DNA from 4 places in the Pantoea sp. X-Soil-YNGN-775 genome. Region 4 is predicted to be linked to each of the others. Evidence: riboswitches for the same ligand, from Rfam matches in the RefSeq annotation. Region 4 holds a riboswitch; each other region holds the start of a gene.
The links. A riboswitch is a leader RNA that binds a small molecule or an ion and turns the genes downstream of it on or off. The one in region 4 is predicted to bind thiamine pyrophosphate.

Region 1 (7,932 bases), on a different replicon from region 4:
CAGGCTGCCGTTAAATGGCGGCCGCGGTCGCCACTCACCGCCATCCAGCATGGTTATCAGCCGGCCAATGGTTTCGTTGATCATTTCGGTGACCGGCAGTTTGATGCTCGACAGTGAAGGCGTGATATAGGGTGCCAGCGGAATATCATCAAAGCCCAGCACCGACACCTGCTGCGGAACCGCAATGCCGCATTCGGTCAGGCGCTTGATGGCACCGATCGCCATCTCATCGTTGCTTGCGACAATCGCAGTGAACGCCACCTTGCGCGCCAGCAGGCTATCGACCGCTGCCATGCCGCTCTGCGCTGTCCACTTCCCTTGCACAATCCGCTGCGGCTCAGGCGCAATCTTCGCATCCTTTAGCGCGGCCTGATAACCCGACAAGCGTTCCATGCCGGTCGGTGAATCCAGCGATCCGGTGATAAAGGCGATCTCACGATGTCCGCGAGCCAGCAACTGACTGACAGCATCGGTGCTGGTGGCCTGCTGATCGATGTAAATGCAGTAGCTGTCGTTAATGCGCAAGCGGCGATTAATCACCAGAATCGGCTGCCGGTGTTGGGAGATGATGGCATCAAGCGCGTCGATTGAGAGAAACCGCGGGTAGATGATAATTCCGTCGCAGCGCAGATCGAGCAGGAACTGGATCGCCGCCTGCTCCTGCTCCGCAGTATGCTTGCCGTCGGCCAGAATAAGCTGACGCCCCTGCTGCTCCATCATCCGCGCCGAGTGGGCCATCAGTTCAGTGAAGTAACTGCCGCTATAGAGCGTATTGGTGATCACCAGGCCGATGGTCTGGCTGGATTTGGTCGCCAGGTTACGCGCCAGCAGATTCGGCCGGTAGTCGGTTTCGGCTATCGCCTGCAGTACCCGTTCGCGCTTCTCCTGCCCGACATAGCCGTTGCCTGACAACACCCGCGATACCGTGGCTTTTGATACGCCTGCCCGCGCTGCTACTTCCTGAATCGTTGCCATTTCACTGCTCCTTCACTGCGCCTGTTAGCAGTCTACCTAAGCCTCTCATTATTGGAAATATTTTCACCGGCACGGCATCGCATTTCATTATCGCTGGTGGTGACTTACATCACAGAATCAAAAACTGAGTATTTTTAACGCTTGTCCCATGCAATAAACATCTTCATGATTTTGTGAAACCGGTTTCCTATTTGCCGCTTAGTCAGGGCACAAAACATAACACTGACCGATTACCCTACAGAGAAGATCCATCATGCCCAGAAACTATGACGAGGTTTCACGCGCTATCGTTGACGCGTTAGGTGGCCTCACCAATATTGAGGCGCTCACCCACTGTATGACGCGCCTGCGCTTTGTGGTTAAAGATCAGACGCAGGTCGATATTGCGCGATTAAAAGCCATCAATGGCGTGATGGGTGTGGTGCATAACGACAGCCAGTGCCAGGTGATCATTGGCAATAATGTCTCGCAGGCTTATCAGGCGGTGATGTCGTTAGGTTCGCCTGGCGGCGGCACCGCTGCGCCGGTGAAGCGCAAACTGACCTTAAAAGGGATTGGCGCAGGGATTCTCGATGCGCTGGTTGGCACCATGTCCCCGTTAATTCCGGCGATTATCGGCGGATCGATGGTCAAGCTGCTGGCGATGATTCTTGATATGGCTGGGGTGTTTGAAAAAGGGTCATCAACCCTGGTGATCCTGAATGTAATTGGCGACGGAGCGTTCTTCTTCCTGCCGGTGATGGTGGCAGCGTCGGCTGCGCTGAAATTCAAAACCAACATGTCGCTGGCGATTGCCATTGCCGGGGTACTGGTGCATCCCAATTTCATTGAGCTGATGGCGAAAGCGGCACAGGGCCAGCCGGTGGAATTTGCCTTTATTCCGGTGACCGCGGTGAAATATACCTACACGGTTATTCCGGCGCTGGTGATGACCTGGATTCTGTCGCACATCGAACGCGGCGTCGATCGCATCACCCCGGCGGTGACAAAAAACTTCCTTAAGCCAATGCTGATTGTGCTGATTGCTGCACCGATCGCCATCGTCCTGATCGGGCCGATTGGTATCTGGATCGGCAGCGGGATTTCGGCGCTGGTGTATACCGTTCACGGCTATCTCGGCTGGCTATCAGTGGCGATTATGGGTGCCATCTGGCCGCTGCTGGTGATGACCGGGATGCACCGGGTATTTACCCCGACCATAATCCAGACCATTGCTGAAACCGGCAAAGAGGGAATGGTCATGCCGTCTGAAATCGGCGCCAACCTTTCGCTGGGTGGCTCGTCGCTGGCGGTGGCGTTCAGAACCAAAAACCGTGAACTGCGCCAGACCGCGCTGGCCGCGGCGGCATCAGCGATTATCGCAGGCATCTCAGAACCGGCGCTGTATGGCGTGGCGGTCCGGCTGAAACGTCCGCTGATCGCCTGTTTAATCAGCGGCTTTATCTGTGGCGCGGTAGCCGGCATTGGCGGGCTGGCCAGTCACTCGATGGCCTCACCCGGCCTGTTCACCAGCGTACAATTTTTCGACCCCGCTAATCCGATGAGCATCGTCTGGGTGGCGGCGGTGATGGTGCTGTCGGTAGTGCTGTCGTTTGTGCTGACGCTGATTTTAGGTTTCGAGGACATTCCTGAAACCGAGCCGGCTTCTACGGCTGCGGCTGCGCCATCATCGGCTTGGTGACCGAACGAACCAACGCGATTAACGCCAACTAACCGGCAATGCTGACCCAAAACAGAGGATTTCATGTCTGAATTAAGATTCCCGCAAGGATTTTTATGGGGCGGCGCGTTAGCCGCCAACCAGGCTGAGGGAGGCTATCGTGAAGGCGGAAAGGGTTTAACCACCGTTGACATGATCCCCCACGGTCCGCACCGGATGCCGGTGAAGTTAGGCCTGGAGCAACGTTTCACCCTGCGTGACGATGAGTTTTACCCCAGCCACGACGCAATAGACTTCTATCATCGCTATCCGGAAGACATTGCGCTGATGGCGGAAATGGGATTCAGCGTATTTCGCACCTCTATCGCCTGGAGCCGTCTCTTTCCGAATGGGGATGAGCTGACGCCGAATCCGCAGGGGATCGCCTTTTACCGCGCGGTGTTTGAAGAGTGCCGTAAATACAATATCGAACCGCTGGTTACGCTGTGTCACTTTGACGTGCCGATGCATCTGGTTACTGAATATGGCTCGTGGCGCAACCGCAAGATGATCGACTTTTTTGCCCGCTATGCCCGCAGCTGCTTTGAGGCATTTGACGGTCTGGTGAAGTACTGGCTGACCTTTAATGAGATCAATATTCTGCTGCACAGTCCGTTCTCCGGTGCCGGGCTGGTGTTTGAAGCAGGTGAAAATCATGAGCAGGTTAAGTATCAGGCGGCCCATCATGAGCTGGTGGCGAGCGCGCTGGTGACCAGAATCGCCCATGAAATAAATCCGGCTAATCAGGTCGGTTGCATGCTGGCGGGCGGCAACTTCTATCCATGGTCAAGCAAACCGGAAGATGTCTGGGCGGCGCTGGAAAAAGACCGCGAAAACCTGTTCTTTATTGATGTGCAGGCGCGCGGATACTATCCCGCCTACGCGGCCCGCCTGTTTCGGGAAAAAGGGGTCAGCCTGCAGATTGACGACGGCGATGCTGAGATTCTGAAAAACAGCGTCGATTTTGTCTCGTTCAGCTACTACGCCTCGCGTTGCGCGTCAGCAGAGATGAACGAGCTTAACAGCAGCGCCGCCAACGTGGTGAAATCTCTGACCAACCCGCATCTGACGCGCAGTGAATGGGGCTGGGGCATTGATCCGCTTGGCTTACGCATCACCATGAATATGATGTATGACCGCTATCAGAAGCCGCTGTTTCTGGTCGAAAATGGTCTGGGCGCACGGGATACCTTTAATGACGCCGGTGAGATTGAAGATGATTACCGCATCAGCTATCTGCGTGAACATATCCGGGCGATGGGCGATGCGATTGCGGACGGTGTGCCGGTGATGGGTTATACCAGTTGGGGCTGCATCGATCTGGTTGCCGCCTCGACCGGCGAAATGAGTAAACGTTACGGATTTGTTTATGTCGATCGTGACGATCTGGGCAACGGCACGCTGGCGCGCAGCCGGAAAAAATCGTTCTGGTGGTATAAAAAAGTGATCGCCAGCAATGGTGAAGATCTGGAGTGACGCTGTCACCTTGTATCGACAGAACAGGCTATTCTGGTCAGCCGACCCGCAGCAGTAAGCGGGCGGCTGGTTGAGCTGGACTGCGGCGTGCCGTTGTATTCAGCAGATAATTATCGTATAACAAACGTCTCCGAGGGGTGTCCTGTAATGGGCTGAGATGGCACAAGCCGAACCCTTTGAACCTGATCTGGGTCATGCCAGCGAAGGGACGGGTCGGCAACGTTTCTGCATCATTTTCTGCGTTTTTGCCTGTTCTTCATCGTATGCCCGGATCTCCTTATGTTAACGAACCGTTAATGGAGATCCTATGTCACTTGCGCTTTTCGACACCGGCTTTTATGGCCGCCTGCGTCACCAGGCGGGCGATCACTGGCACGCCTACGTGTCGCACGATTTTGTGCAGCAGCTCGGCCAGGGCCAGTTGCCTCCCGCCGCTTTTCGTCATTACCTCACCCAGGATTATCTGTTTCTGCTGCACTTTGCCCGCGCCTATGGGCTGCTGGTCAGTAAACTGCACGACCCGGCAGCGTTACGTGCAGCAACGGCATCTCTCAACGCCATCGTCAATGAACTGCCATTGCATGTGGCTTACTGCCAGCAGTGGGGGATCAGCGAAGCCGTGCTGGCCAGCCAGGCCGAAGCCGTTGAAACAATCAACTACACCCGTTACGTGCTGGACGTCGGCCACAGCGGAGATGCGCTTGAGCTGATGACCGCGCTAATGCCGTGCGTTGCCGGCTATGCTGAAATCGGCCTGACGCTGTTACACCATCCCGCGACGGTGATCGCAGGCAATCCTTACGGCGCCTGGATTCAGAATTACGGCGATGCCGATTATCTGGCCGGTGTTCGCGCGGCGTTGAATCTGTTTGAAACGCTGGCCCAACAGCGCGCCGGGGCTGAGCGATTCGACCAGCTGGCGACGATATTCACTACCGCCACCCGGCTGGAATCCGACTTCTGGCAGATGGGCCTCGACCCGCAACTGACGTCATCCCAATGAGCCGTTCAACGCTGTTATCACCGCCGGGCATTTCTGTACGTCAGCTCAGGCTGGATTTGGGATCGCATCGGTTGTTCGACTCACTCGACCTGGAGATCCCCGCCGCGGCCTTCACTGCGCTGCTGGGTGCCAGCGGCGTCGGGAAAAGTAGCCTGATGCGCGTCATTGCTGGCCTGACGCCGCCGACATCCGGGCTGGTCAGCGGCAGTGATGGCCTGCCGCTGGCCGGGCGGATCGCCTGGATGGGCCAGCAGGATTTGCTCTATCCGTGGCTGAGCGTGGAGCAAAACGTCTGCCTGGCCAGTCGTCTGCACGGCGAAAAACCGGACCGCGACTGGGCGCAGCATCTGCTGGCGCGGGTTGGTTTGACTCGCTACGCAACGGCCCGGCCCGCCACCCTGTCTGGCGGCATGCGGCAGCGGGCCGCACTGGCGCGCACCTTATATGCACGAAAGCCGATTGTCCTGATGGACGAGCCCTTTTCCGCGCTCGACGCGCTGACCCGCAGCCAGATTCAGACCCTGGCCGCCGGGGTGCTGGCGCAACATACCGTGTTGCTGATCACTCACGACGCGGCGGAAGCCTGCCGACTCAGCCATCATATGCGGGTGCTGACCGGCTCAGGCATTGAACCCTGCCCGCCATTAGCGGGTCAGCCGCCGCGCGCGCCTGATGATGCTGGCGTGATTCGCAGCCAGGCCGCTTTGCTGCAACAGCTGGCTAAGGTGACGCTATGAAACAGCTCAGCCGCTTTGCCCCGCTGTGGCGTGGCATCACGCTGTGCAGCGGCCTGATTGCGCTGTGGTGGCTGGTGACGTTGCTGCCGGTGCCGGCGTTTCTGCTGCCTTCACCGGCGGCCGTTGCGCAGGCGCTTTGGACCAGTAAGAGCTGGCTCGGCTATCACAGCCTGATCACCTTCACTGAAATCCTGAGTGGAATGGCGATTGGCGTAGTACTGGGTTGCCTGCTGGCGCTCGGCATGACGTTTTCGCCGCGTCTGCAGCGCTGGATGATGCCGCTGGTGCTCACCAGCCAGGCGATTCCGGTCTTTGCACTGGCACCGCTGCTGGTGCTGTGGTTTGGCTTCGGCATGAGCGCCAAAGTGGCGATGGCGGTACTGGTGATTTTCTTCCCGGTGACCTCGGCCTTTTATGATGGCCTGCGCCGCGTCAGTCCGGGTTATCTCGATCTGGCTCGCACGCTGGGCGCTTCACGAGGATCGCAACTGCGCCATGTCCGGCTGCTGGCCGCCCTGCCAGCGCTCGGCTCGGGGCTGCGGATGGCCGCGGCCATCGCGCCAATCGGCGCGATTATTGGCGAATGGGTCGGTTCGGCCGAAGGTCTGGGTTACGTCATGCTTAACGCCAACGCCCGGATGCAAAGTGATATCTGTTTTGCCGCGCTGTTTATTCTGGTGCTGATGACGCTGGCGCTGTGGCTGGCGGTCGATGCCCTGCTTCGCCGCCTGATCGCCTGGGCGCCCGATAATTCCTTATGACCTCTATCCTGCGAGAAAATCCGATGCGTAAACCTGTTCTGTCGGCGCTGATCATCAGCGCAGCACTCGCCAGCCCGCTTCATGCAGCAGAAAAACTGACGCTGATGCTCGACTGGTATATCAACCCAGACCATGCGCCGATAATGGTGGCGCAGCAAATTGGCGCGTTTAAGGCGGAAGGTCTGGATGTCACGCTGGTTCCACCGTCCGATCCAGCACTGCCCCCGCGGCTGGTGGCGGCGAAGCAGGCAGATTTAGCCATTACCTATCAACCGCAGCTGCATTTCTTTGCTGATCAGGGATTACCGCTGATGCGGGTCGGCACCCTGATAAACACCCCGCTGAATACCCTGATTACGCTGGATAAGACGGTAAAAAAACCGGCAGACTTAAAGGGCAAACGGATCGGCTATTCGGTCAGCGGTATTGAGCAGGCGACACTGGCTGCCATGCTGCAACATGACGGTCTGAAGGCCAGCGAGGTTAAACTAGTTAACGTCAATTTCCAGCTGACCAGTGCCCTGCTGACCGGCCAGGTGGATGCGGTGATTGGCGGTTATCGAAATATTGAAGCGCTGGAGATCAGGTTGCAGGGTAAAGATCCGGTGGTGTTTAAGGTGGAGGATTATGGCGTGCCGGCCTATGACGAGCTGATTATTGTCGCGAACCGCGATGAAGCGCAGGCAGAGAAAATCAAAAAGTTCCTGCGGGCGCTGAAACGCGGCAACGCGGAATTGCAGGCCCATCCCGAAGCCAGCTGGCAGACTTTTGCCGCCCGGCATCCTGAACTGAATACGCCGCTGAACCATCAGGCGTGGCAGGCTTCGCTGCCGCTGTTTGCTGCCGATCCGGCGAAGCTGGACCGTGCCCGTTATCAGGCCTATGAGCAGTTTTTGTTTGATACCCGGCTGATTAAAAAGATTACACCGGTTGAGCGTTACGCTATCGACGGGCAGTGATCGGCTAAGCCCGCAGCGATTGCTGCGGGCTTAGTATCACAACGGTTTCTGATAGAGCCAGTGTTCGATGTCGCTGGCAGGCAGCGGTTTAGAGAAGAAGTAGCCCTGAATTTGATCGCATCCGTACTCTTTCAGTAATGACAGCGTCGCCTCGGTCTCCACCCCTTCCGCCAGCACGGTATAATTCAGCTCTTTCAGCATCTGAATAATCCGTTTAACGATGATTTTTGATGAGTCATCTTCAGCCATACGCGATATCAGCGACATGTCGATTTTGATCACGTCCAGCGGGATATCCTGCAGATAGCTGATGTTACTGTAG
Region 2 (7,932 bases), 450 kb from region 4:
CCGGTAAATCCGATCAGCGGCAGGTCGCCGTTCAGGCTCTTACGGATGGTACGTACCGCGTTCATCACATAACCCAGTTCCATTTCCGGATCGGGCACCGGCAAACGCTCTACATCTGCCCGGCAGGTTATCGGATGCGAAAAACGCGGGCCTTCGCCGGTTTCGAAATAGAGGCCCAGACCCATCGCATCGGGGATGGTCAGGATGTCACTGAAGAGGATTGCAGCATCCAGCGGATAGCGGCGCAGCGGCTGCAGCGTCACCTCACAGGCCAGCTCAGCATTTTTACACAGCGACATAAAGTCACCCGCTTCGGCGCGCGTCGCTTTGTATTCTGGTAAATAACGTCCGGCCTGGCGCATCATCCACACTGGCGTTACATCGACTGGCTGACGTAACAGGGCACGCAAATAACGATCGTTCTTCAGTTCACTCATTTCATTACTCTCTCAATTTCAGGCGTGTAGTGTAGCACTTTCACGCTTCGGCGCGGCACAGGGCGACGGTATCTTCAATCAGGCGGCGCGCCACGGTGCCCGGTGGCGGCAGTAAAGGCAAGGCATCAAAACGGAACCAGGCCGCATCCAACAGCTCTTTGCCGTCATGTTGCAGATCGCCACTATCATATTCCGCCATAAACGCCGTCATCAGCGACTGCGGGAATGGCCACGGCTGGGAGGTGACGTAACGGACATTTTTGACGCGGATATTGCTCTCCTCCATCACTTCACGTGCCACCGCCTGTTCCAGCGTCTCGCCGACTTCGACAAATCCAGCCAGTACGGTATAAACGTTATTACGATGACGGGCGTGATTCGCCAGCAGGATCTCATCGCCACGCCGGATCGCCACGATAATGCAGGGCGCAATCTGCGGATAATATCGCTCGCGGCAATGACTGCACAGACAGGCAAACTCATGTTTGCTGTGGTGCATTTCGTGACCACAGTAGCCGCACCAGCGATGGGAACGGTAGAACTCCGCCAGCTGTACGCCGCGGCCCGCCAGCTGAAACAGTCCGACATCCAGATCGATCAGCTGCCGCACCGAGAACATGCTCTCTGCACGTGGCTCGCAAATCAGCCAGACTTTTTCCCCCTGCCACTCGCCAATTACCCGGGCTTTGGTGCCCGTCAGACCAAAATTTTCGGCGCTTCCGTGGGGTAAATCACCTTGCGGCAACCAAAGTTTCTGCTCGTGGCTGACAATCCACCATCCAGCGTCTACGCTTGAGATTTCGCATTGCATTTATTTCGTCATCCTTAGCGTCAACTCGCACGCTGAAGTCCTGATGTTAAGTGTGTAGATAAACAACTATAACTCACATGGAGTTAGATATGCTTAACCAGTTAGACGTCCTGGCCGAACGCGTAGGTGGCAGTAACGAACTGGTCGATTCGTGGCTGGAAGCCCGTCGCCAGCTGTTAGTAACCTATTATCATCTGGTCGGACTTAAACCCAATAAAGAAGCCCTGACCCGCCTCGATGAGCAGGCGCTGGATAACTTTTGTCATGGCCTGGTCGATTATCTTTCCGCCGGTCACTTTAGTATTTACGAACGCATCATCAGTGAGATGAGCGGTGACAGCCCGATGATCGCGGCAGCCCAAATCTATCCCCCGCTGGAAGCCAATACTGAACGCCTGATGCAGTTGTATGATGGCCATCTGCAGCAGGCGATCGATGACGATAACTGCATGACGTTCCAGCAGGCGCTGTCTGAAGTCGGTGAAGTGCTGGAGGCGCGCTTTACGCTGGAAGACAAGCTGATCCAGCTGGCGTGGGATAACCACCTGGCACCACCACCGGTGGCCAATGACAGCCAGATTGCTCGTCCGGCATAAGGTTAAACGCAGGTAAAGGGGTTGTGATTCAGTTGCAGCCCTTTTATGCTGAAGGGGTTCTGATGGCCGAGGCCAGAAGAACCCATTTTTTTCTGTTTGAACGTTAAGGTTTTTCGTCTTCAGCGGGCGCTCTGCCAGCCGCAGCGTAAAACCGCATTCTTGTCGGAGTGCCCAGTTGGGCTGAGACCGTTAATTCGGGATCCGCGGAACCTGATCAGGTTAGAACCTGCGAAGGGAACAAGAGTAAATATTATCGGTACGCCAGTCTTTTGCACTGCCCGTGCTGTTACTCCTTCCGAACTCCGGACAAGCATCATTCCCACTTACTGGAAGATTGCTATGTCTGACTCAAAAATGACCCGTCGTGAACAGCGTGCCCTGGCGCAGGAATTTATCGATTCACTGCAAGGCGGCAGCGCATTTCCCCGTTCTGAACGCATCTGGATTACCGGCAGCCGGCAGGATATTCGCGTGCCAATGCGCGAAATCAGGCTCAGTCCGACCCCGGTCGGCGGCAGTAAAGAACAGCCGCTGTATGAGCAGAATGAGGCGGTGCCGGTCTATGACACCGCCGGTGCCTATGGCGATCCCGCCGCGCAGATTGATCTGCATCGTGGACTGACAAAGTTGCGGGCGGGCTGGATCGAAGAACGCAACGACAGCCAGCCGCTGCCACAGCGCAGTTCAGACTATACCCAGCAGCGTCTGGCGGATGATAGCCTCGATCACCTGCGCTTTGACGCGCTGCCCACGCCGCGTCGCGCCCTCGCCGGCCGTTGCGTCACGCAGCTGCATTACGCCCGTCAGGGCATCGTTACGCCGGAGATGGAGTTTATCGCCCTGCGGGAGAATATGGGCCGTGAGCGAATTCACAGTGAGGTGTTACTGCAACAGCATCCGGGCCACAGTTTTGGCGCGCATTTGCCAGATAACATCACCCCGGAGTTTGTGCGTCAGGAAGTGGCGGCAGGCCGGGCGATTATTCCCGCCAACATTAACCATCCTGAATCGGAACCGATGATTATCGGGCGTAACTTCCTGGTCAAGGTGAATGCCAACATCGGCAATTCAGCGGTCAGCTCGTCGATTGAGGAGGAGGTAGAAAAACTGGTCTGGTCGACCCGCTGGGGCGCCGATACGGTGATGGATCTCTCTACTGGCCGTAATATTCATGAAACGCGCGAATGGATTTTGCGTAACAGCCCGGTGCCAATCGGCACAGTGCCGATTTATCAGGCACTGGAGAAAGTGAACGGCGTGGCCGAAGCGCTCAACTGGGCAGTATTCCGCGATACGCTGCTGGAACAGGCTGAGCAGGGCGTTGACTACTTCACCATTCATGCTGGCGTGTTGCTGCGCTACGTGCCGATGACGGCAAAACGGCTGACCGGCATTGTCTCGCGCGGCGGCTCGATCATGGCGAAATGGTGTCTGTCGCATCATCAGGAGAGCTTCCTCTATCAGCATTTCCGCGAAATCTGTGAAATCTGCGCGGCCTACGATGTCTCACTGTCGCTGGGCGATGGTTTACGCCCTGGCTCGATTCAGGATGCTAACGATGAAGCGCAGTTTGCCGAACTGCGAACGCTGGGCGAGCTGACGCAGATCGCCTGGGAATATGATGTGCAGGTGATGATTGAAGGCCCCGGCCACGTCCCGATGCATATGATCCGCCGTAATATGACAGAGCAACTCGATGTTTGTCACGAGGCCCCCTTCTATACGCTCGGTCCTCTCACCACCGACATTGCGCCCGGCTATGACCACATTACGTCTGGTATCGGCGCAGCAATGATTGGCTGGTTCGGCTGCGCAATGCTGTGTTACGTCACCCCCAAAGAACATCTTGGTCTGCCCGATAAAGAGGATGTAAAACAGGGTCTGATCACCTACAAAATTGCTGCGCACGCCGCCGATCTCGCTAAAGGCCATCCGGGTGCGCAGATCCGGGATAATGCCATGTCAAAAGCGCGCTTTGAATTCCGTTGGGAAGATCAGTTCAATCTGGCGCTCGATCCGCATACCGCGCGCGCAATGCATGACGAAACCCTGCCTCAGGAATCCGGCAAGGTGGCCCACTTCTGTTCAATGTGCGGCCCTAAATTCTGCTCAATGAAAATCTCTCAGGAGGTGCGGGATTTTGCCGCAAGCCAGCAAGCCAGCGCGCAGCCGATTGAGGTTGGCATGGCACAGATGTCTGAACAATTTCGCAGCCGGGGTGGTGAGCTTTATCATCCGGCAGATGCCATGAAGGAGGAGTAACTATGTCTGCATTTCCTGCTACCGTGCCGCGTCTCGGCCTTTATCCGGTAGTCGATAGCGTTGAATGGATCGAACGTCTGTTAGACGCCGGCGTCCGCACCCTGCAACTGCGCATCAAAGATCAGTCGGACGAGGCGGCAGAAGCGGCCGTCGCCCAGGCCATTGCGCTGGGTAAACGTTACGATGCGCGCCTGTTCATCAATGACTACTGGCGGCTGGCGATAAAGCATCAGGCCTACGGTGTCCATCTGGGTCAGGAGGATCTGGAGGTGGCGGACCTGGCACAAATCCGCCTGGCGGGGTTACGACTCGGTATTTCCACCCATGATGATACCGAACTGGATCGTGCGCTGGCCATTCAGCCCTCTTACATCGCGCTCGGGCATATTTTTCCGACCCGCACCAAACAGATGCCGTCTGCGCCGCAGGGGCTGGCAGAACTGCAGCGACATCTGACCCGCCTGACGCATATTCCGACCGTGGCGATTGGCGGTATCTCCGTTGCGCGAGCACCCGCGGTGCTGGCGACCGGCGTGGGCGGCATTGCGGTGGTAAGCGCCATCACCGAGGCAGAGGACTGGCGTGAAGCGACGCGTACCCTGCTTGCGCTGGCTGAACCGGCGCGGCCAGCGTGCGTGTGATTGGGTAACAGCGCGCAAAAATGATTAAACCGCTGCAACGGCAGCGATAAATCAGGAATACCGCGCGCGATTATCCAGTCAGCCACTGGCGCGGTGTCAGATAGCCGTTTAGGGTGGCCTTCGTCAGGTACGGTTACCTGACCAGGGCCAGTTCCCTCCTCTTTCTGGCCCTGCTTCTCTCCTACTTAGCCACCAGCAAATCGGGCGCTAAGGCGGCAGGAAGATCATCATGCTGGCAGGCCTGCATCGCCCGTTCGACGGCTGCCCCTACCCGCGCCACCGCCTGTTCGGTTTGTTCAGTGATCGGCAAGCCGTAGTTTAAGCGCAGGCAGTTACGGTATTTACCCGCGGCGGAAAACAGTGAGCCGACGGCGATCTGAATTTTGGATTCACGCAGTTCACGATTGAGCCGAACGGCATCAAAAGGTTCCGGCAACTCAATCCACATCAGGAAACCGCCCTGCGGACGGGAGACGCAAATCCCGCAGGGGAAGTAATGGCGCACCCAGCAGCTGAAGGTTTCATAGTTGCGATGATAGATCTGCCGCATCCGCCGCAGATGGGGTTGATAATGGCCCTGACGAATAAACTCCGACACGGCATGTTGCGGTTGCGTAGCGGTAGAGCCGGTCACGATGTACTTCATATGCAGGACGCGGTCCCGGTAGCGGCCTGGTGCCACCCAGCCAACCCGTAAGCCTGGCGCCAGCGTTTTGGAAAACGAACTGCAGAGCAGGACCCGGCCATCCAGATCCAGTGCTTTGATGGTCGGCGGACGTGGATATTCCCAGGCAAGTTCACCATAGACGTCGTCTTCAATCACCGCGGCGTCAAAGCGTTGCGCCAGCGCCAGCAAGGCGCGTTTACGCGATTCCGGCATAATGAAACCCAGCGGGTTATTGCAGTTCGGAACCACCACCACCGCTTTGATTGGCCACTGATCAAATGCCAGTTCCAGCGCTTCCAGACTGATGCCGGTCACCGCATCGGTAGGGATCTCAATGGCGCGAATGCCAAAGCCGCGCAGCGTCTGCATGATGCCGTGAAAGGAAGGTGACTCAACCGCGATGATATCGCCGGGCTCGCAGACCGCGCGTACTGCGACGGATAACGCTTCATGACAGCCGGTGGTGATCACAATGTCATCAGCGGTGAGCTGACAACCGCTATCGATCGCCAGACGCGCAACCTGTTGCCGCAGCGCGAGCACGCCATACAGGTTGTCATAATTAAGCAGCGCCGTTTCCTGCTTCTGGGCCTGGCGGCTAAATGCTTTCCACAGCGGCTTTAACGTCGGCTGGGTCAGATCGGGCATGCCGCTGCCAAGTTGCAGCACGTCATCTTCCAGACGGCTGTTGATCAACTCCAGCACCGCGTCCCACTGGGTGACTTCAACCGGCCGCTGCGCAGGTCGCGTCAGTGCCGGTATCGGCGGAGTCGCTTTCCGTGACGCCACAAAATAGCCTGAACGCGACTGCGGCGTGATCATCTGCTTCTCTTCCAGCAGGTGATAAGCCTGTTGTACCGTACTGATGCTCACGCCATGTTCGGCGCTCAGGCTGCGTACTGAAGGAAGACGCTCTCCGCTACGGTATAAGCCCTGTTCAATGCGCTGCGCCAGTAGCGTAGCCAGATGTTCATATCGGGTCATCGTATCCCCTCGTTGCATTTTTCAAAGCCTGAACCAGTACAGTTAGTCGTTATTATTACCATTCAGATCGCAGTGACGGCAATCTGTATGTTAAATAAAAGTGATTTTTGCGTCTGTATCATACAGCGCTGGTTTACCAGAATAGTCCTCAGGCAAACCGATGAGGACAGCATGATGGGATACGATGAAAATCGCGCAGGCAAACCGTTTACCGGCACACCTTACACACTGGTGCGTTATCTGTGGCGAAGCTTCAGACGCTGGCAGTGCCGGCGTGAAACCCGCCTTATTCTGTCGAAACTCAGCGACAGCCAGCTAAAAGATATCGGCCTTAGCCGCAATGAATGGAACAAGCTGAACTGAAGACAAAAAAAAACCCTGCCGAAGCAGGGTTTTTTATTACGCCAATGACGATTACTCGTCGTTGTTACCGCCGAGACCGGCGTTCAACAACTCGGCCAGGCTGGCTGAGGCTTCATCCGCAGTCACCTGCGGTGCTACCGGCACTTCGCCTGCCGCTTTGCGGCGCATACGATCCTGATGGTAAGCGTAACCGGTACCGGCCGGGATCAAACGACCCACGATGACGTTCTCTTTCAGACCGCGCAGTTCGTCGCGCTTGCCTGCTACTGCAGCTTCGGTCAGGACACGAGTGGTCTCCTGGAACGATGCAGCAGAGATGAACGATTCGGTTGCCAGTGACGCTTTGGTGATACCCAGCAGGTCACGCATGAAGGTGGCGCCAACTTTTCCGTTCGCTTCCAGATCGCGGTTAGCAATCTTGATGCGAGAGAATTCAGCCTGTTCACCTTCGAGGAAGTCTGCACTTCCTGCGCTCATGATGGTTGCTTTACGCAGCATCTGACGAACGATGACTTCGATGTGCTTATCGTTAATCTTAACGCCTTGCAGACGGTAAACTTCCTGCACTTCGTTAGTGATGTAACGGGTCACCGCATGCACGCCACGCAAGCGCAGAATGTCATGTGGAGACTCTGGGCCATCGGAAACCACGTCACCACGCTCAACACGTTCACCTTCGAACACGTTCAGCTGACGCCATTTCGGAATCATCTCTTCGTACGGCTCGCTACCATCCAGCGGAGTAATCACCAGACGACGCTTACCTTTGGTCTCTTTACCGAACGAGATAATACCGCTGATCTCGGCCAGAATAGCTGGCTCTTTCGGACGACGCGCTTCGAACAGGTCAGCAACGCGTGGCAGACCACCGGTAATATCTTTGGTACCGCCAGATTCCTGCGGTACACGCGACAGCGTGTCACCGGCGCTGATCTTAACGCCATCTTCCAGCTGAACAATCGCTTTACCTGGCAGGAAGTACTGAGCCGGCATATCGGTGCCCGGGATCAGAACATCATTGCCGTTGGCATCAACAATTTTCAGTGCTGGACGCAGATCTTTACCGCCCGCAGTACGCTCGGCGCTGTCCAGAACCACCAGCGAGGAGAGACCGGTTAAGTCATCTGTCTGACGGGTAATGGTCTGGCCATCAATCATGTCGGTGAAACGA
Region 3 (7,932 bases), 2.0 Mb from region 4:
CACCGGATTGCTGTTGCATATTGTGTGCATTTAACGGGGATGTTTACATCACTGGTTGAAAAGCATATGTGTGGAATAGCGATCAGCAACATTTGTGGCAATGCACTTCGATAAGGTTGTGGACGCTTCTTGCTACAAGCGAACTTCAATTAACAGTCTCAAAAGCTGTGTTCCAGAACGTTTGGCGCAATGCCGGATAAATCAAATTACCGTAAAACGGTAACCCCTACTAAATGCCATCCACAAGGAGGGCCACATATCCTGCTCGCTACCAGCGATAGCGGAGGATTTTATATACCCATTTAAAAAGGAGAAAAACATGGCAAGAACGAAAGGTGCAGTGGCAAAGGGTGTGGATAATAAAGCGGTGCGAGCATTCCTGCTAAAGCATAGCTCATTATCTGAATTACCTCAGATTGTGGAAGATTGTATCTGGGGGGCGATGGGGCAGGAGAAGGAATCGAGAGGTTATAGTGGCGAACGAATCATAGCGATCTTGAAACGGCTTGATTGCATTGATACACCCACGGTATTTAAGCAGATGTGGGATTACAATATCTCGCAAGGTGATTGGACAGCCCCTTCCAGACGAAACACCCAGCGTATGACAAAAGTGCTGAGGTGTGCGTCGGACGCTATTTATCATCACGCCAGATTGTCACGACGGAGCGAGTCTAAACATCAAGAAATTTTCAATTTGACTGACGATGAACGTGAAAAGATACGTTCTTGGGTTAAGGCATGCGAATGGTGGAAGGTAAAAGAATTGCTCTCTTATTGCGGGAAGAGAATGGTTCGCCATCAACCTCCGATATTAGAGTATACAGAAGATAATTTGGTGAGATTAACAACCTCAATGCCTACCACAATGAGGCCATCGATACGCCTTTCTTGCCCATTAAATATCAATGAACACATCAACGACCATCAGCCAGCAACTATGTTCACCGTCAAAGGTAGCAAAAACTTGCAGCCACTTATTGATGAGATTGGTTTGCACTATGCTCGTTTACGAAGTGCAGCCTGAGCGCTTGCCTGAGAATGCAAATTCCAGCCGGGAATATCCCGGCTTTTTTGCATCTTTTCCACCTCGTTCCATTAATAACTTGGGACACAAGCTGGGATACTTTATGGGATTTGTACAGTTTTTAGAGCTTGTTTGTTGGACTTCCCGCTGGCATTATCCTGATCAGGGATTAACGGGACGTTAATCGCAAGTAGTTGATTTTGATTTTAAATGACTCGGGGTGCCCCTCTAATACAGGGCTGAGATACACCCGCTGACCTGATCTGGATAATGCCAGCGTAGGGAAGTCTGATGCCTGACCGCATTCGCCTTCTTGTTCGCCGGTTGGGAGCTATGATGACACATCAATCTCAACACCTTTCTGCTGCGCAATTCGCGCCCATTCTGCACCGTTTCCGCCGTCAGTCACCGCTGGTGCACTGCATGACCAACGACGTGGTACAAAACTTCACCGCCAATGTGCTGCTGTCGCTCAACGCTTCGCCAGCGATGGTGATTGATGCGGAGGAAGCCGCGCAGTTCAGCGGCTTTGCCGATGCCTTACTGATAAACGTCGGAACGCTGACCGTTGAGCGCCAGCAGGCGATGCAGGCGGCAGTCACGGCCGCCAGGCAGGCGGGAACGCCCTGGACACTGGACCCGGTGGCGGTCGGCGCACTGACGCTGCGCACCACTTTCTGCCAGCGGCTGCTGAGCCAGCAGCCGGCGGTGATCCGCGGTAACGCGTCAGAGATCATGGCGCTGGCGCAACAGGCCAGCGGCGGACGCGGAGTGGATAGCCTGCATCAGGCGGATGCAGCGCTGGAGGCTGCCCGGCAGCTGGCCCGCGACTATCAAACGCTGGTGATTGTGACCGGCGAAGTAGACTACGCCACCGACGGCCAGCGCACCTTTGCCATTCGCGGCGGCAGCCCGTTAATGACGCGGGTGGTCGGTACCGGCTGTGCGCTGTCGGCGGTGGTAGCCGGCTTCAGCAGTCTGAGCGGCGATCGGCTGCTCAACGTTGCCAGTGCCTGTCAGGTGATGGCGCGGGCCGGTGAACAGGCGGCGGCAAGCTCAGCCGGCCCCGGCAGTTTTGCCACAGCATTTCTTGATGCGCTCTGGACGCTGGAGGTTGACCATGAAACGCATTAATGCACTGACCATCGCCGGGACCGATCCCAGCGGCGGGGCAGGGATTCAGGCCGATTTGAAAACCTTTTCAGCGCTGGGCGCGTATGGCACCAGCGTGATCACCGCGCTGGTGGCGCAAAATACCCGTGGCGTTCAGTCGGTCTACCGGATTGATGCAGACTTTGTGGCCGCCCAGCTCGACTCGGTGCTGGACGATGTGCGCATCGACAGCGCTAAAATTGGCATGTTGTCGGAAACCGCCATCGTCGGGCAGGTTGCGGCGCGGCTGAAACGCAGCGCAATTCCTTTCGTGGTGCTGGATACGGTGATGGTGGCGAAAAGCGGCGATCCGCTGTTATCCGCCGATGCCATTGCCAGCGTCCGCGAACTGCTGTTACCGCAGGTGTCGCTGATTACGCCGAATCTGCCGGAAGCAGCAGCGTTGCTGGGGTGCGCGGTGGCGGAGAGCGAAGCGCAGATGCGGGCGCAGGGCGAGGCGTTGCTGGCGGCGGGATGTCAGGCAGTATTGATCAAGGGCGGTCACCTGACGGCTGATAACAGCCCGGACTGGCTGATCACCCCGTCGGGCCAGCAGCGGTTCAGCACCCCGCGGGTCAATACCCGTCATACTCACGGCACCGGCTGCACGCTGTCAGCGGCGCTGGCGGCGTTGCGTCCGCGTCACGCCGACTGGGCTGATACGATCACCGAAGCGAAAGCCTGGCTGCAGCAGGCGTTGTTACAGGCGGATTCACTGGAGGTCGGTACGGGAATCGGGCCGGTGCACCATTTTCATCAGTGGTGGTAACGGTAGATGCGCCATCCCGCGCTGAGGCGGCGGGACGGCACATTACCGGGTCAGGGTGCTTCAAACCAGGCGCTGTTGCGCTCGGCGATAGGGGTTATTGAGAAAATCATCTCCTGCAAATGACGGCGCATCGCGGCTTCGGCGGCGTCTGCGTCGTGATGTTTCAACGCTGAAAAAATCTCCTCATGCTGCTCAATCAGGCTTTCCGGCGGTGAAACTTCACTCAGGGTGAGAAAACGCACCCGGTCCATCGCTGCTTTGATGTTCTCGACGGTTTCCCACGCCAGCTTGCAATCAATACTCTCGGCAATCAGCCGGTGAAACTCATCATCAAGGCTGAGAAACGCCTGGCTGTCATGCCGCTCAGCCGACATGCGTTGCAGCTGAAGGTTGTGTTCCAGCATCATCAGCGCCGGCTCGCCAATTTCCAGCGCCGCACGGCGCACCACGGAAACCTCCACCGCTTCACGGATGAAACGGCCGTCCGCCACCCGTTTGGCGGAAATTTTACGCACAAAGGTGCCGCGCTGCGGCAATACCTGTACCAGTCCGGCTTCGGCCAGCTTGATGAACGCTTCGCGCACCGGCTGGCGTGAGACGTTAAAACGCGCAGAGACCTCTTTTTCCGACAGCAGCGAACCCGGCTGAATCACACAGGTCACGATATCTTTGCGCAAAAACCGGTAAATCTGCTGATTCACCGGTTCGCTGGTGGTAATGGTATAGGCGATCGACATGCAGCAATATCCATATTACGGCTGGCTGGTGCCAGCCCGAAGGGAAAGAGTCAGTCTAATCAGCACGCTGCGTCTGCGCCAGTGCTTTGTCATCACAGCATCAGGCGCGGGTCATGTACTGCTGCACCGTCGCACGCGCACCCTGGGTAGTCAGCTGCTGATAACGGGCGGTCAGCCGGGCGACCAGATCGGCGTTGCCTGCCAGGTCGTCGCCGAAGATCTGGCGCAGGCCCAGCAGCGCACGCACCCGCGCTTCACCTTCTTCGCTGCCGGCCACGCATTCTGCCAGCGTGCTCTTCAGCGGATCGCGAACCTCAATCGGCTGACCCTGTTCGTCGATGCCCCCGACATAGCGCATCCAGCCAGCCACGCCGAGCAGCAGCAGTTCACAGCGGCTGTTATTGCTCAGATGCCAGCGCAGACTGTCCAGCAGACGCTGCGGTAACTTTTGCGATCCGTCAGTAGCGATTTGCCAGGTACGATGTTTGATGGCGCGGTTTTCGTAGCGGGCGATCAGCGAATCGGCATAGGCTTCAAGGTCCACGCCCTGGGTGCGCAAGGTGGGAGCCTGCTCATCGACCATCAGTGAACGGGCAGCGGCGCGGAAGTGCGGATCGGCCATGCAGTCGCTGATGTGCTGATAACCGGCAAGATAGCCGAGGTAGGCGAGAAACGAGTGGCTGCCATTCAGCATCCGCAGTTTCATCTCTTCATACGGCAAGACGTCGCTGACCAGCTCTGCACCCGCCTTTTCCCACGCCGGACGACCGCTGACAAAGTTATCTTCAATAACCCACTGAAAGAACGGTTCCGCTTCAACCGCCACCGGGTCACGGGAGCCGAGCCGCCCGGCCAGCGCGTCAAACGCCGCCTCCGTCATCGCCGGCACAATCCGGTCAACCATGGTTGAGGGAAAGGTCACCTGCTGCTGAATGTACTCAGCCAGCGCGGCATCCTGGCGCTGCGCCAGCTGCACAATCACGTTGTGGGTGACGTGGCCATTCTCCGGCATGTTGTCACACGACATCACGCTGAAGGGCGGCAGACCGAGTTGCCGACGGCGATTAATCGCAGCCAGAATCAGCCCTGGCAACGAACGCGGCGTCTGTGGATTGTCGAGGTCATGCAGGATATCGGGATGATCCGGGTTCAGATTGCCGCTGGCTGGCTGATGGCAATAGCCTTTCTCGGTCACGGTCATTGAAACAATCGCCACCTCGGGCTGACACATGGCGTTAATCACCGCCTCAATGCCGTCGCCTTTGCCGTGCAGCGCCGCAGTAATCACGCCGATCACCCGGGTCTGCAGCGAATCATTCGCCATTTCGGTCAGGGTATAGAGCAACTGCTGTTCACGCAGCGCCTGAATCAGTTCGCCGCTGTTGAGGTTCACTTCGCAGTAACCCCAGTCACTGCCGTGTTCGGCGGCCAGCTTATCGCTGCACAGCGCCTGATGCGCGCGGTGAAAGGCACCAAAGCCGATATGTACCATACGGGTTTTAAGCTGGGCCCGGTCATAGGCAGGGCGCTGGATCTCAGCGGGCAGGCGATCGATCTGTAACATAGTCCGTCCTTATGGCAAACGGGGCGCGAGGCGCCCCGAAATCAGTGATCATGTTGCGTGATGAGGATTACACCGAAACTGGCTTATCCTGGGTCTTCGGGCTGCGGATCACAAACAGCACCAGGAAGGCACCCAGCGCAGCGACAGCGCCGGCCAGCACAAAGGCGCTGTCAAACTTACCGGTATGCTGGACGATAAAGCCGGTCACAATCGGTCCGATGATGCCGGAAAGGCTGCCGACCAGGTGGATAAAGCCGCTGATGCTGCCGACACGACTCTTGTGCACCACATCCTGAATAATCGCCCAGTAGATCGCGCCGGTAATGTAGAGGAAGAAGATCGATACCGACATCATCATCACCGCAGGAACCACCTCTTTTATCGTACCTGCCAGCGCCACACAAATTGCCGCCGCCAGCAGTGAGACCACCAGCACAATTTTACGTGACAACAACAGTTTGCCGGTGATGTTGAAGATTTTATCGGAGATCCAGCCGCCCAGCGCCAGGCCGACGAAACCCACAATCCACGGGATCATGGTGGTAATGCTCATCGACTTAATATCCAGACCATGGGCCTGCACCAGATAGGCCGGGAACCAGCTCAGGAAGAAGAACAGGATGTAGTTGTAGCAGAAGAAGGCAAACGCGGTCACCAGGATGATTGGCTGACGCAGGTAGTAGCCAAACGGATGGGCAGTTTCTGACAGATCGGCTTCATCGTTAGGGTTAGCCGCTTTCAGGCGTTCAATTAAGAGACGTTCCTCTTCGCTGACCCGTTTGCTTTTCGCCGGGTTGTCCGCGGCAAAGAACAGCCAGAAGGTCATCCACACCAGACCGATGCAGCAGACGATGATGAAGGCCGGACGCCAGCCGTACGCCAGCGCCAGATAACCGATGATCGGACCGGCAACCGCGCCACCCAGTGGCGAACCGGCGCTGAGTAAGCCCATCGCGGTGGCTGCCTGTTTTTTGGGAAACCAGCCGTTGATCGCTTTATTCGCCGAGGCGCAGATCGGGCCTTCAGCCATGCCGAACAGCACGCGCAGGATCAGCAGCGACCAGAAACCGGTCGCCAGCGCAGTCATGCCGCAGAAAATCGACCAGGCGCCTACCGCGACGGCCAGCACGATTTTCGGGCCAAACCGGTCAGTGGCGAGGCCGCCGACGAAGTTAAACAGCGCGTAACCGAAGAAGAAGCTGCCAAAGATCATGCCGAACTGCTCAGCATTGATCGCCAGATCTTTCTCTACCAGCGGCACCGTCAGTGATAAGGCAACACGATCGAGGTAATTGATCATGTAAACCAGGAACAACAGCAAAACGAGGGTCCAGCGCAGATTCTTGAACATAAAAACTCCGTGATCTGTTTTCTCTTTGTAATAAGCCGGTGGGTACGCACCGGCTGAGGACACCTGGTGTTCAGTGGGCATTAGCCCATTTGAAGGATCACTTTGCAGCAGGTGCGCGGATCTTTTTCGAACAGCGTCATGGCGCGTTCAATCTCCTGCAACGGGAAATAGTGCGTGACCAGCTTCTCTGGCTGGATTAACCCTTTTTCCATCCAGTCAATCACCTGCGGAAAGCGGTTGCTGTTGAGACGTGAGGTAAACAGCGACAACTCTTTACTGGTGAGGCTTTGCTGGGTAATGCTGCAGGGCTCGCCGGAAAAGCCCAGCAGACCGATGCGTGCCGCCGGAGAGGCGAGGGCAGCCGCTTCTGCCAGAATGGTGGGATGGCAGGCCGCGTCGATAATCAGCGTCGGCTGAATGCCTTCCAGCTGCGCCGCCAGCGGGATCTCACTGTTGTTAAACAGCCGATCGGCCCCGTTCTGCTGCGCCAGCTCCAGCCGTTCCGGCAGACGATCCACCACCATCACTTCGCTGACGTTGTAGACCCCCTTCAGCACCTGGATGGCGGTCAGTCCCATTGGACCGGCCCCGTAAATCAGCGCCACATCCTGCGGTTGCGGCTGCAGGAAAGCGGTGATGTTAGCCGCAATGGTGAACGGCTCGACCAGGCTGGCCAGCCGGTCGGGGATCGCATCCGGCAGATGATGAGCGTTGCTGGCCGGCGCCAGCGCATATTCGCTGAAACCACCGTCGCGATGCACGCCAATCACCTGCAGTGAGGTACAGACGTTGGGGCGACCGACCGAGCAGGGGTAGCAGTGACCGCAGCTGACCACCGGGTCGACCGCCACGCGCTCGCCGAGCCGGGCTTGATCGACGCCTTCGCCCAGCGCATCAATCACGCCAAAAAACTCATGACCAATCACCCGCGGATATTTAGCAAACGGGTTGTGGCCGTGCCAGATATGCACATCCGAACCGCAGATGCTGGCATAGGCCACTTTGACCCGCACTTCACCGGCTGTTGGCTGCGGCAGAGCACGTTCAGCCAGCACCAGCTCGCCCGGTTGTTCAATCACCACACTTTTCATCAGGCTCTCCTTACCAGTTCCACAGCGTACCGTCTTCCAGACGGGCCACCGGCAGATAGGCGGGTTCATAGGGATATTTGGCAGCCAGCTTCTCATTGAACTCAATGCCCAGACCCGGTTTATCGCCCGGATGCATATAGCCCTGATCGAAGGTCCAGTTCGCCTCGAACAGCTCCATCATCTGCTCAGAGAAGCCCATGTACTCCTGCACACCGAAGTTCGGTACCCAGAGATCGAAGTG
Region 4 (7,932 bases):
CTCCCGCTCTTCCCATAGAGCAAAGTTTGCCCTTAAAATGCGGCAAGAAAAACAGAGCGCTTTTCACCGGGAGTTCCTCTTTTATGTCCTCATCTCGCCTGAAGCAGCAGTTCATACGCCTGTGGCAAAGCTGCCAGGGGCAGACGCAGGAGATCACCCTGAGCGAACTGGCTGACCTGCTGCACTGTTCACGCCGGCATATGCGCAACCTACTCAACCGGATGCAGGCGGCCGGCTGGTTAATCTGGCAGGCCGAAGCCGGACGCGGTAAGCGCTCACAACTAACCTTCTGCTACACCGGACTGGCGCTACAGCAGCAGCGCGCTGAGGATCTGCTGGATCAGGATCGCATCGATCAGCTGGTGCAGCTGGTCGGCGATAAGAATCAGGTCAGGCAGATGATTGGCGCTCACCTTGGCCGCAGTTTCCGTCAGGGAAAACACATTCTGCGGGTGCTTTACTACCGCCCGCTGCTGAATTTGCTGCCGGGCTCCGCCCTGCGCCGCTCCGAAACCCATATTGCCCGCCAGATTTTTAATGGCCTGACGCGCATAAATGAGGAAAATGGGGAAATAGAGGCCGATATTGCCCATCACTGGCAGCAGACTTCCCCGCTCCACTGGCGCTTTTTTCTGCGACCGGCGATTCGCTTTCATCATGGTCGCGAACTGGAGATGGCCGATGTTATCGCCACGCTGGAACGTCAGCGTCAGCAGCCGCTGTTTTCCCATATTCAACAGCTCGACTCGCCCGCTCCGTGGACGCTGGATATCACCTTAAGCCAGCCCGACGACTGGTTACCCTGGTTACTGGCCAGCGTCAGTGCGATGATCCTGCCGCGCGAGTGGCCCACGCAGCGCGACTTTGCCCGCCAGCCGATCGGCACCGGCCCTTACAGCGTGATCCGCAATCAGGAAAGTCAGCTGAAGATAGAAGCCTTTGATGATTATTTTGGCTTTCGCGCGCTGATTGATGACGTCTCTATCTGGGTACTGCCGGATATCAGCGATGAGCTGGTCTACGCAGGTGTGCGCCTGCAGGGCGACGGCGCGGATGAGATCCAGGAAGAGAGCCGGCTGGAAGAAGGCTGCTACTATTTGCTGTTTGATCAGCGTTCGGAAAAAGGCCGTGACGAGACGATACGGCGCTGGGTCAGCTATCTGTTCAATCCCATCGCCCTGCTCAACCACGCCGGCGTCGGCTATCAGCGTTACTGGTTTCCGGCCTATGGCCTGCTGCCGCGCTGGCATCACCGCCGCGATCTTACCCCGGTCGAAAAGCCGCCCGGCCTGACTCACCTGACGCTCACCTGGTACAGTCAGCACGTTGAGCACGAAGGCATTGCCAATGCGTTGCGTCCGCTGCTGGCGCAGCACGGCGTTACGCTGGAGACGCGTGAAGTCAGTTACGAATGCTGGCATCAGGGCGAGGCCGACAGCGATATCTGGCTCGGCAGCGTGAACTTCACGCTGCCACTGGCCTTTTCACTGTTTGCCCAGCTGTATGAGATCCCGCTGCTGCATCACTGTTTGCCGATCGACTGGCACGCTGATGCCGCCCGCTGGCGTGAAAAAGCGCTGCCGCTGGCCGAATGGAGCAAGCGGTTAGTGGAAGAGGCCGGTCTGCATCCGCTGTTCCACCACTGGCTGCTGCTTGAAGGTCAGCGCAGCATGCGCGGCGTGCGGATGAATACCCTCGGCTGGTTCGATTTTAAATCTGCCTGGTTTGCGCCGCCCGCGCTGTAACGCTTTCGCGCTGACGCTGAAATGACTAGAATGTGACGTTCTCAACGGGGTGCCGCCTGCTGACCGCAAACGGCTGAGAGAGACCCGTCGAACCTGATTCGGTTAATACCGACGTAGGGATTTGAGAGGCCTGCTGCTCAGATCCTTTGCGACTCATCCCCTATTCTCCTGAAGGAGCGCAAAGTGTTTAACAAAGTTCTGCCACTGCTGCTGTTACTTTCCACCCCGGTACTGGCTGCCAAACCGGTTCTGACGGTTTACACCTACGACTCCTTCTCCGCTGACTGGGGCCCCGGTCCGGCGGTCAAAAAAGCCTTTGAAGCGCAGTGCGATTGCGAACTGAAATTTGTCACGCTGGAAGATGGCGTGTCGCTGCTGAATCGCGTGCGAATGGAAGGCAAAAACAGCAAAGCGGATGTGGTGCTGGGACTGGATAACAACCTGCTGCAGGCGGCGCAAAAAACCGGTCTGTTTGCCGCCAGCAAGGTCGATACCGCGCAGCTGACGCTGCCGGGTGGCTGGCACGACAGCACCTTTGTTCCGTTTGATTATGGCTATTTCGCCTTCGTCTATGACAAAACCCGCCTGAAAAATCCGCCGAAAAGCCTGAAAGAGCTGGTAGAGAGCCCGGAAAAATGGCGGGTCATCTATGAAGATCCGCGTACCAGTACCCCGGGATTAGGTCTGCTGCTGTGGATGCAGAAAGTCTATGGCGATCAGGCCCCGCAGGCATGGCAAAAGCTGGCGCAGAAAACCGTGACGGTCACCAAGGGCTGGAGTGAAGCCTACGGTCTGTTCCTGAAAGGCGAAGGCGATCTGGTGCTGAGCTATACCACCTCGCCGGCCTATCACATCATCGAAGAGAAAAAAGAGAACTACGCCGCCGCACCGTTTGCCGAAGGCCACTATCTGCAGGTCGAGGTTGCTGCGCAGTTAGCCAGCAGTAAACAGCCGAAACTGGCGCAGCAGTTCATGCAGTTTATGGTCTCGCCGGCGTTCCAGAACACCATCCCGACCGGCAACTGGATGTATCCGGCGATCAAAACCACCCTGCCTGCTGGCTTCGCCACGCTGCAGGTGCCCGCCACCGCGCTGCACTATTCGCCGGAAGAGGTAGCCAGCCAGCGCTCTGGCTGGATTAGCCAGTGGCAACGCGCCGTCAGCCGCTAATGCCGCGCTGGCTGATCCCCGGGTCGCTCGCCACGCTGCTGTTAATCAGCGTGGCGCTGTTCGCCTTTATCTCGCTGTGGAATGCCGCGCCGGTCACCGACTGGCGTAGCGTGCTGCTGGATGAGTACCTGCAGCACGTTGTGGCGTTCTCCTTTGGTCAGGCGCTGCTCTCCGCCCTGCTGTCGTTGCTGCCTGCAGTGCCGCTGGCGCGCGCCCTCTATCGCCGCCGCTTTCCCGGTCGTCAGCTGTTGCTGCGTCTGTGTGCCATGACGCTGGTGCTGCCGGTGCTGGTGGCGGTGTTTGGCCTACTGACGGTCTATGGCCGCGTCGGCTGGCTGGCGCAGATGTGTCAGCTGCTGGGCATTGACTATCACTTCTCACCCTATGGGTTACAGGGCATTTTGCTGGCGCATGTTTTTTTTAACCTGCCGCTGGCGACGCGTCTGATGCTGCAGGCGCTGGAGAGTATTCCGGCCGAGCAGCGTCAACTGGCCGCACAGCTTGATCTGCGCGGCTGGCACCACTTTTGCCTGCTGGAGTGGCCATGGCTGCGTCGTCAGCTGCTGCCGACCGGCGCGCTCATCTTTATGCTCTGCTTCGCCAGCTTCGCCACCGTGCTGTCGCTGGGCGGTGGCCCCCAGGCCACCACCATTGAACTGGCGATCTTTCAGGCGCTCAGTTACGACTACGATCCCGGTCGAGCCGCCTTGCTGGCGCTGATTCAGCTCAGCTGCTGTCTGACGCTGGTGCTGCTCAGCCAGCGGTTCAGTAAAGCGCTCCCTGCCGGTACCAGCCAGCTGCACGGCTGGCGCGATCCACAGGATTCTCGTCTGGCTCAACTAACGGATGGGTTGCTGATTATGCTGGCGTTACTGCTGCTGCTGCCGCCGCTGGCGGCGGTAGTGGTGGATGGCTTGCACGGCGGGCTGCGCGGCGCGCTGGCCCAGCCAGCGCTGTGGCAGGCGACCCTGACCTCATTGCGCATCGCGGTCGGTGCCGGCCTGCTGTGCGTAATACTGACGCTGATGCTGCTGTGGAGCAGTCGCGAATTGCGTCTGCGTCAGCGCCCGCTCGCCGCACAGCTGATCGACACCAGCGGCATGCTGATTCTGGCAATGCCCGGCATTGTGCTGGCGACCGGCTTCTTTCTGCTGTTTAACGCCACCGTTGGCCTGCCGGCGTCGGCGGACGGGCTGGTGATCTTTACCAATGCGCTGATCGCCATTCCCTATGCGCTGAAAGTACTGGAAAACCCGATGCGTGATCTCGCCGAGCGCTACGGCAGGCTATGCGATTCACTGGATATCCACGGCTGGAACCGACTGCGGTTGATTGAACTGCGGGCGCTGAAACGTCCGCTGGCACAGGCGCTGGCGTTTGCCTGCGTGCTGTCGATCGGTGATTTTGGCGTGGTGGCGCTGTTTGGCAACGCCGACTTCCGCACCCTGCCGTTCTACCTTTATCAACAGATTGGTGCCTATCGTGGTGCCGACGGCGCAGTCACCGCTCTGCTGCTGCTGCTGCTCTGTTTGCTGCTGTTCACCCTGATGGAAAAATTACCGGGCCGCCATGCTGACACTGAATAATCTCACTTACCTTTATCAGCATCTGCCGATGCGCTTCAGCCTGCATGCCGAACGTGGCGAGCGGCTGGCGATCCTCGGGCCAAGCGGTGCCGGAAAAAGTACCTTACTCAGCCTGATCGCCGGTTTTCTGCCGATCCGCCAGGGCACGCTGATGATTGATGGCCAGGATCATAGCCACAGCGTGCCCGCCAGGCGGCCGGTATCGATGCTGTTTCAGGAGAACAACCTGTTTCCGCACCTCAGCGTGCAGCAGAACATGGCGCTGGGCCTGCACCCGGGACTGAAGCTCAACACAGAGCAGCGCCAGCAGCTGGCTGCGCTGGCCGATCAGGTGGGATTGGGCGGTCTGCTGGCGCGACTGCCGGGCGAGCTATCGGGGGGCCAGCGTCAGCGGGTGGCGCTGGCGCGTTGTCTGCTGCGCGATCGCCCGGTGCTGCTGCTGGATGAGCCCTTTTCGGCGCTGGATCCGGCGCTGCGCAGCGAAATGCTGCAGCTGGTGCGCTCGGTGTGCGAAGCCCGCAACATCACGCTGCTGATGGTGTCGCACAGTCTGGAAGATGCGCAACAGATCGCATCGCGCAGCGTGGTGATTGTTGATGGACGGGTTTACTGGGACGGCGCGACCCAACAGTTGCTGTCGGGCGAGACGCGGGAGGCTGATGTACTGGGCATCCCGCGCCGCTAACCGATGATTATTCGAAAAAGACCTGCCACAGCAGATGACGGAAAATCGGCATCATCGGATGGAACTGAATGCCGACAAAGGCGGCAGTGGCGATCACCAGCCCCAGCGGTCCCAGCCAGCGCAGTCGTTCCGGCGGCAGCCAGGCGGTCGCCCAATCCTGACTCTTGCCGCTACGCCACCAGCGCCAGCCTAACCAGCCGCCCAGCCACACCACTATCGCTGCCGTCAGCAGCAGCCACTTGAAGTTACCGCCCTGCGCCGCCTCAGGCACATCGACTGCCACGCCAGCCAGAATGCCGGGCAGCAGATAGAGCGGTGGCCACAGCAGGCAGCCAATCAGATTCGGCGGCAGGAATTTACGTACCGGCAATTCCAGCATACCGGCCGCCAGTGGGATCAGCGGGCGCGTCGGGCCGACAAAGCGTCCGACAAGAATGGTAAACATGCTGTGCTGATGCAGCGCGTGTTCGGTTTTATCCAGCAGCCCTTTGTACTTTTGCAGATACTTCCAGCGATGCAGCGGTCCCTGAAATTTCCAGCCGATGCCGTAAGAGACCCAGTCGCCAATCAGGCAACCGGCAAAACCAGCCGCCCAGGCCGGATAGAGGCCAATTTGTCCGCTGCCAACCAGCGCGCCCAGACTCGCCATCAGCACGGTTCCCGGCAGCAACAGCCCGACCAGCGCCAGAGATTCCAGAAAGGTCACCAGCGCAACCGCAAACAGCGCCCACTCCAGCGACTGCGTAAACAGGTGTTGAACCCAGGCTTCCATAAACTTCCTTAGAAAAAGCAGAAGGCTGGATTGTCCTGAGCCAGCCGCACAGCGTCAAGGCAAGAATTGTAGGACAATATTGACAAAACCCCGGCGCGGGAACTGTATAAATATCCATGTTATACTGAGCGGGTTTTATCACCGTTCAAAAATCCTGAGTCTGGAGACGATGTGAATAGGCCCCGCGCAGGTTTTCTGCTTACCCGCCACTGGCGCGACACGCCGCAAGGCAGTGAAATTGTGCTCTGGCTCGCCACCGATCAGGGCGCCCAGCGCGTGGTGCTGCCGGCTCAGGAGTCGGTCGCGTTTATTCCGCGTGAGTTTCAGTCTCAGGTCAGTGAGCTGCTGAAAGATGAGCGTCAGCTGCGTATCCAGCCGCTTGAACTGAAAGATTTCCGCCAGCGCCCGGTGGCCGGCATCTACTGCCGGCAGAATCGCCAGCTGCAACGCATCGAAAAGCTGCTGCGTGAACAGGGCATTCCGATCTATGAAGCGGATATCCGCCCGCCCGAGCGCTACCTGATGGAGCGCTTTATTACCGCGCCGGTCTGGTTTGACGGCGAGCCGCAGGGCGACAGCGTGGTAAATGCCCGGCTGAAACCGCATCCCGATTATCGGCCGCCACTGAAATGGGTTTCGCTGGACATTGAAACCACCCAGCACGGCGAGCTTTACTGCATCGGGCTGGAGGGTTGCGGCCAGCGCCAGGTCTATATGCTGGGCCCGCCCAACGGCGATGCCAGCGCGCTCGATTTTGAGCTGATCTATCTGGAGACGCGGCCGCAGCTGCTTGAGGCGCTGAACCAGTGGTTCGCGCAGCACGACCCCGATGTGATCATTGGCTGGAACGTGGTGCAGTTTGACCTGCGGGTATTGCAGAAACATGCCGATCGCTACGCTATTCCGCTGCGTCTGGGCCGTCAGCAGACGACGCTGGAGTGGCGTGAGCACGGCTTCAAGCCCGGCGTTTTTTTCGCCCAGCTCAGTGGCCGGTTGATCATTGACGGCATCGATGCGCTGAAATCCGCCTTCTGGGATTTCCCGTCATTCAGTCTGGAATCGGTGTCGCAGCAACTGTTGGGAGAAGGCAAGGCGATCGATAACCCGTGGCAGCGCATGGAGGAGATCAACTGGCGCTTCGCCAATGATAAACCGGCTCTGGCGCGCTATAACCTGAAAGACTGCGAGCTGGTCACCCGGATTTTCCACAAAACGGCGATTATGCCGTTTCTGCTGGAGCGTGCGGCGGTGAATGGCCTGGCGGTCGATCGTCACGGCGGCTCCGTCGCGGCATTCAGCCATCTCTATATTCCGCGGATGCACCGCAGCGGATTTGTCGCGCCGAACCTCGGCGATGTGGCCCCGGAAGCCAGTCCCGGCGGTTACGTGATGGATTCGCGTCCGGGACTCTACGACTCGGTGCTGGTGCTGGATTACAAAAGCCTCTATCCGTCGATTATCCGTACTTTTCTGATCGATCCGGTTGGCCTGGTGGAAGGGCTGGCGCATCCTGACGATGCTGATTCGGTGGCCGGCTTTCGCGAAGCGCGCTTTTCCCGTCATACCCACTGCCTGCCCGCCATCGTTGAGCAGATCTGGCTGGGCCGCGAAGCCGCCAAACAGCAGGGCAACCAGCCGCTGTCGCAGGCGTTAAAGATTATCATGAACGCCTTTTATGGCGTGCTCGGCACCAGCGCCTGCCGCTTTTTCGATCCACGACTCGCCTCTTCGATTACCCTGCGTGGCCATGCCATTATGCAGCAGACCCGCACGCTGATTGAGGAAGAAGGCTATGATGTGATTTACGGCGATACTGACTCGACCTTCGTCTGGCTGAAATCCGCCCACAGCGAGCAGGACGCCGCGGCGATTGGTCAGCAGCTAACGCAAAAAGTAAATGCCTGGTGGCGTGACCATCTGCAGCAGACTCAGGGGCTGACCAGCGCGCTGGAGCTGGAGTATGAAAACCACTTC

Region 1: it holds a riboswitch for thiamine pyrophosphate, as region 4 does, so the genes downstream of both, tenA (thiaminase II) here and thiB (thiamine ABC transporter substrate binding subunit) in region 4, are expected to answer to the same signal.
Region 2: it holds a riboswitch for thiamine pyrophosphate, as region 4 does, so the genes downstream of both, thiC (phosphomethylpyrimidine synthase ThiC) here and thiB (thiamine ABC transporter substrate binding subunit) in region 4, are expected to answer to the same signal.
Region 3: it holds a riboswitch for thiamine pyrophosphate, as region 4 does, so the genes downstream of both, thiM (hydroxyethylthiazole kinase) here and thiB (thiamine ABC transporter substrate binding subunit) in region 4, are expected to answer to the same signal.

What each region holds. Positions count from the first base shown of each region.
Region 1 covers NZ_AP035946.1:350,594-358,525, reverse strand. Annotated here, with positions in the region: gene AC6I8I_RS21595 (LacI family DNA-binding transcriptional regulator) at 1-975, opposite strand, end outside; gene ascF (PTS cellobiose/arbutin/salicin transporter subunit IIBC) at 1,229-2,656, shown strand; gene AC6I8I_RS21585 (6-phospho-beta-glucosidase) at 2,720-4,150, shown strand; TPP riboswitch at 4,274-4,376, shown strand; gene tenA (thiaminase II) at 4,458-5,153, shown strand; gene AC6I8I_RS21575 (ABC transporter ATP-binding protein) at 5,150-5,890, shown strand; gene AC6I8I_RS21570 (ABC transporter permease) at 5,887-6,651, shown strand; gene AC6I8I_RS21565 (ABC transporter substrate-binding protein) at 6,675-7,610, shown strand; gene AC6I8I_RS21560 (sensor domain-containing phosphodiesterase) at 7,647-7,932, opposite strand, start outside.
Region 2 covers NZ_AP035945.1:233,681-241,612, reverse strand. Annotated here, with positions in the region: gene hemE (uroporphyrinogen decarboxylase) at 1-437, opposite strand, end outside; gene nudC (NAD(+) diphosphatase) at 478-1,248, opposite strand; gene AC6I8I_RS01080 (Rsd/AlgQ family anti-sigma factor) at 1,338-1,844, shown strand; TPP riboswitch at 1,998-2,098, shown strand; gene thiC (phosphomethylpyrimidine synthase ThiC) at 2,184-4,106, shown strand; gene thiE (thiamine phosphate synthase) at 4,109-4,747, shown strand; gene AC6I8I_RS01065 (aminotransferase-like domain-containing protein) at 4,929-6,398, opposite strand; gene AC6I8I_RS01060 (DUF1127 domain-containing protein) at 6,573-6,761, shown strand; gene rpoC (DNA-directed RNA polymerase subunit beta') at 6,813-7,932, opposite strand, start outside.
Region 3 covers NZ_AP035945.1:2,652,440-2,660,371, reverse strand. Annotated here, with positions in the region: gene AC6I8I_RS12510 (hypothetical protein) at 320-1,027, shown strand; TPP riboswitch at 1,234-1,329, shown strand; gene thiM (hydroxyethylthiazole kinase) at 1,364-2,161, shown strand; gene thiD (bifunctional hydroxymethylpyrimidine kinase/phosphomethylpyrimidine kinase) at 2,148-2,948, shown strand; gene AC6I8I_RS12495 (GntR family transcriptional regulator) at 2,999-3,685, opposite strand; gene AC6I8I_RS12490 (mannitol dehydrogenase family protein) at 3,786-5,249, opposite strand; gene AC6I8I_RS12485 (MFS transporter) at 5,317-6,600, opposite strand; gene AC6I8I_RS12480 (Zn-dependent oxidoreductase) at 6,681-7,691, opposite strand; gene manD (D-mannonate dehydratase ManD) at 7,702-7,932, opposite strand, start outside.
Region 4 covers NZ_AP035945.1:682,433-690,364, reverse strand. Annotated here, with positions in the region: gene sgrR (HTH-type transcriptional regulator SgrR) at 84-1,745, shown strand; TPP riboswitch at 1,781-1,883, shown strand; gene thiB (thiamine ABC transporter substrate binding subunit) at 1,929-2,915, shown strand; gene thiP (thiamine/thiamine pyrophosphate ABC transporter permease ThiP) at 2,891-4,501, shown strand; gene thiQ (thiamine ABC transporter ATP-binding protein ThiQ) at 4,485-5,186, shown strand; gene AC6I8I_RS03045 (DedA family protein) at 5,194-5,958, opposite strand; gene polB (DNA polymerase II) at 6,130-7,932, shown strand, end outside.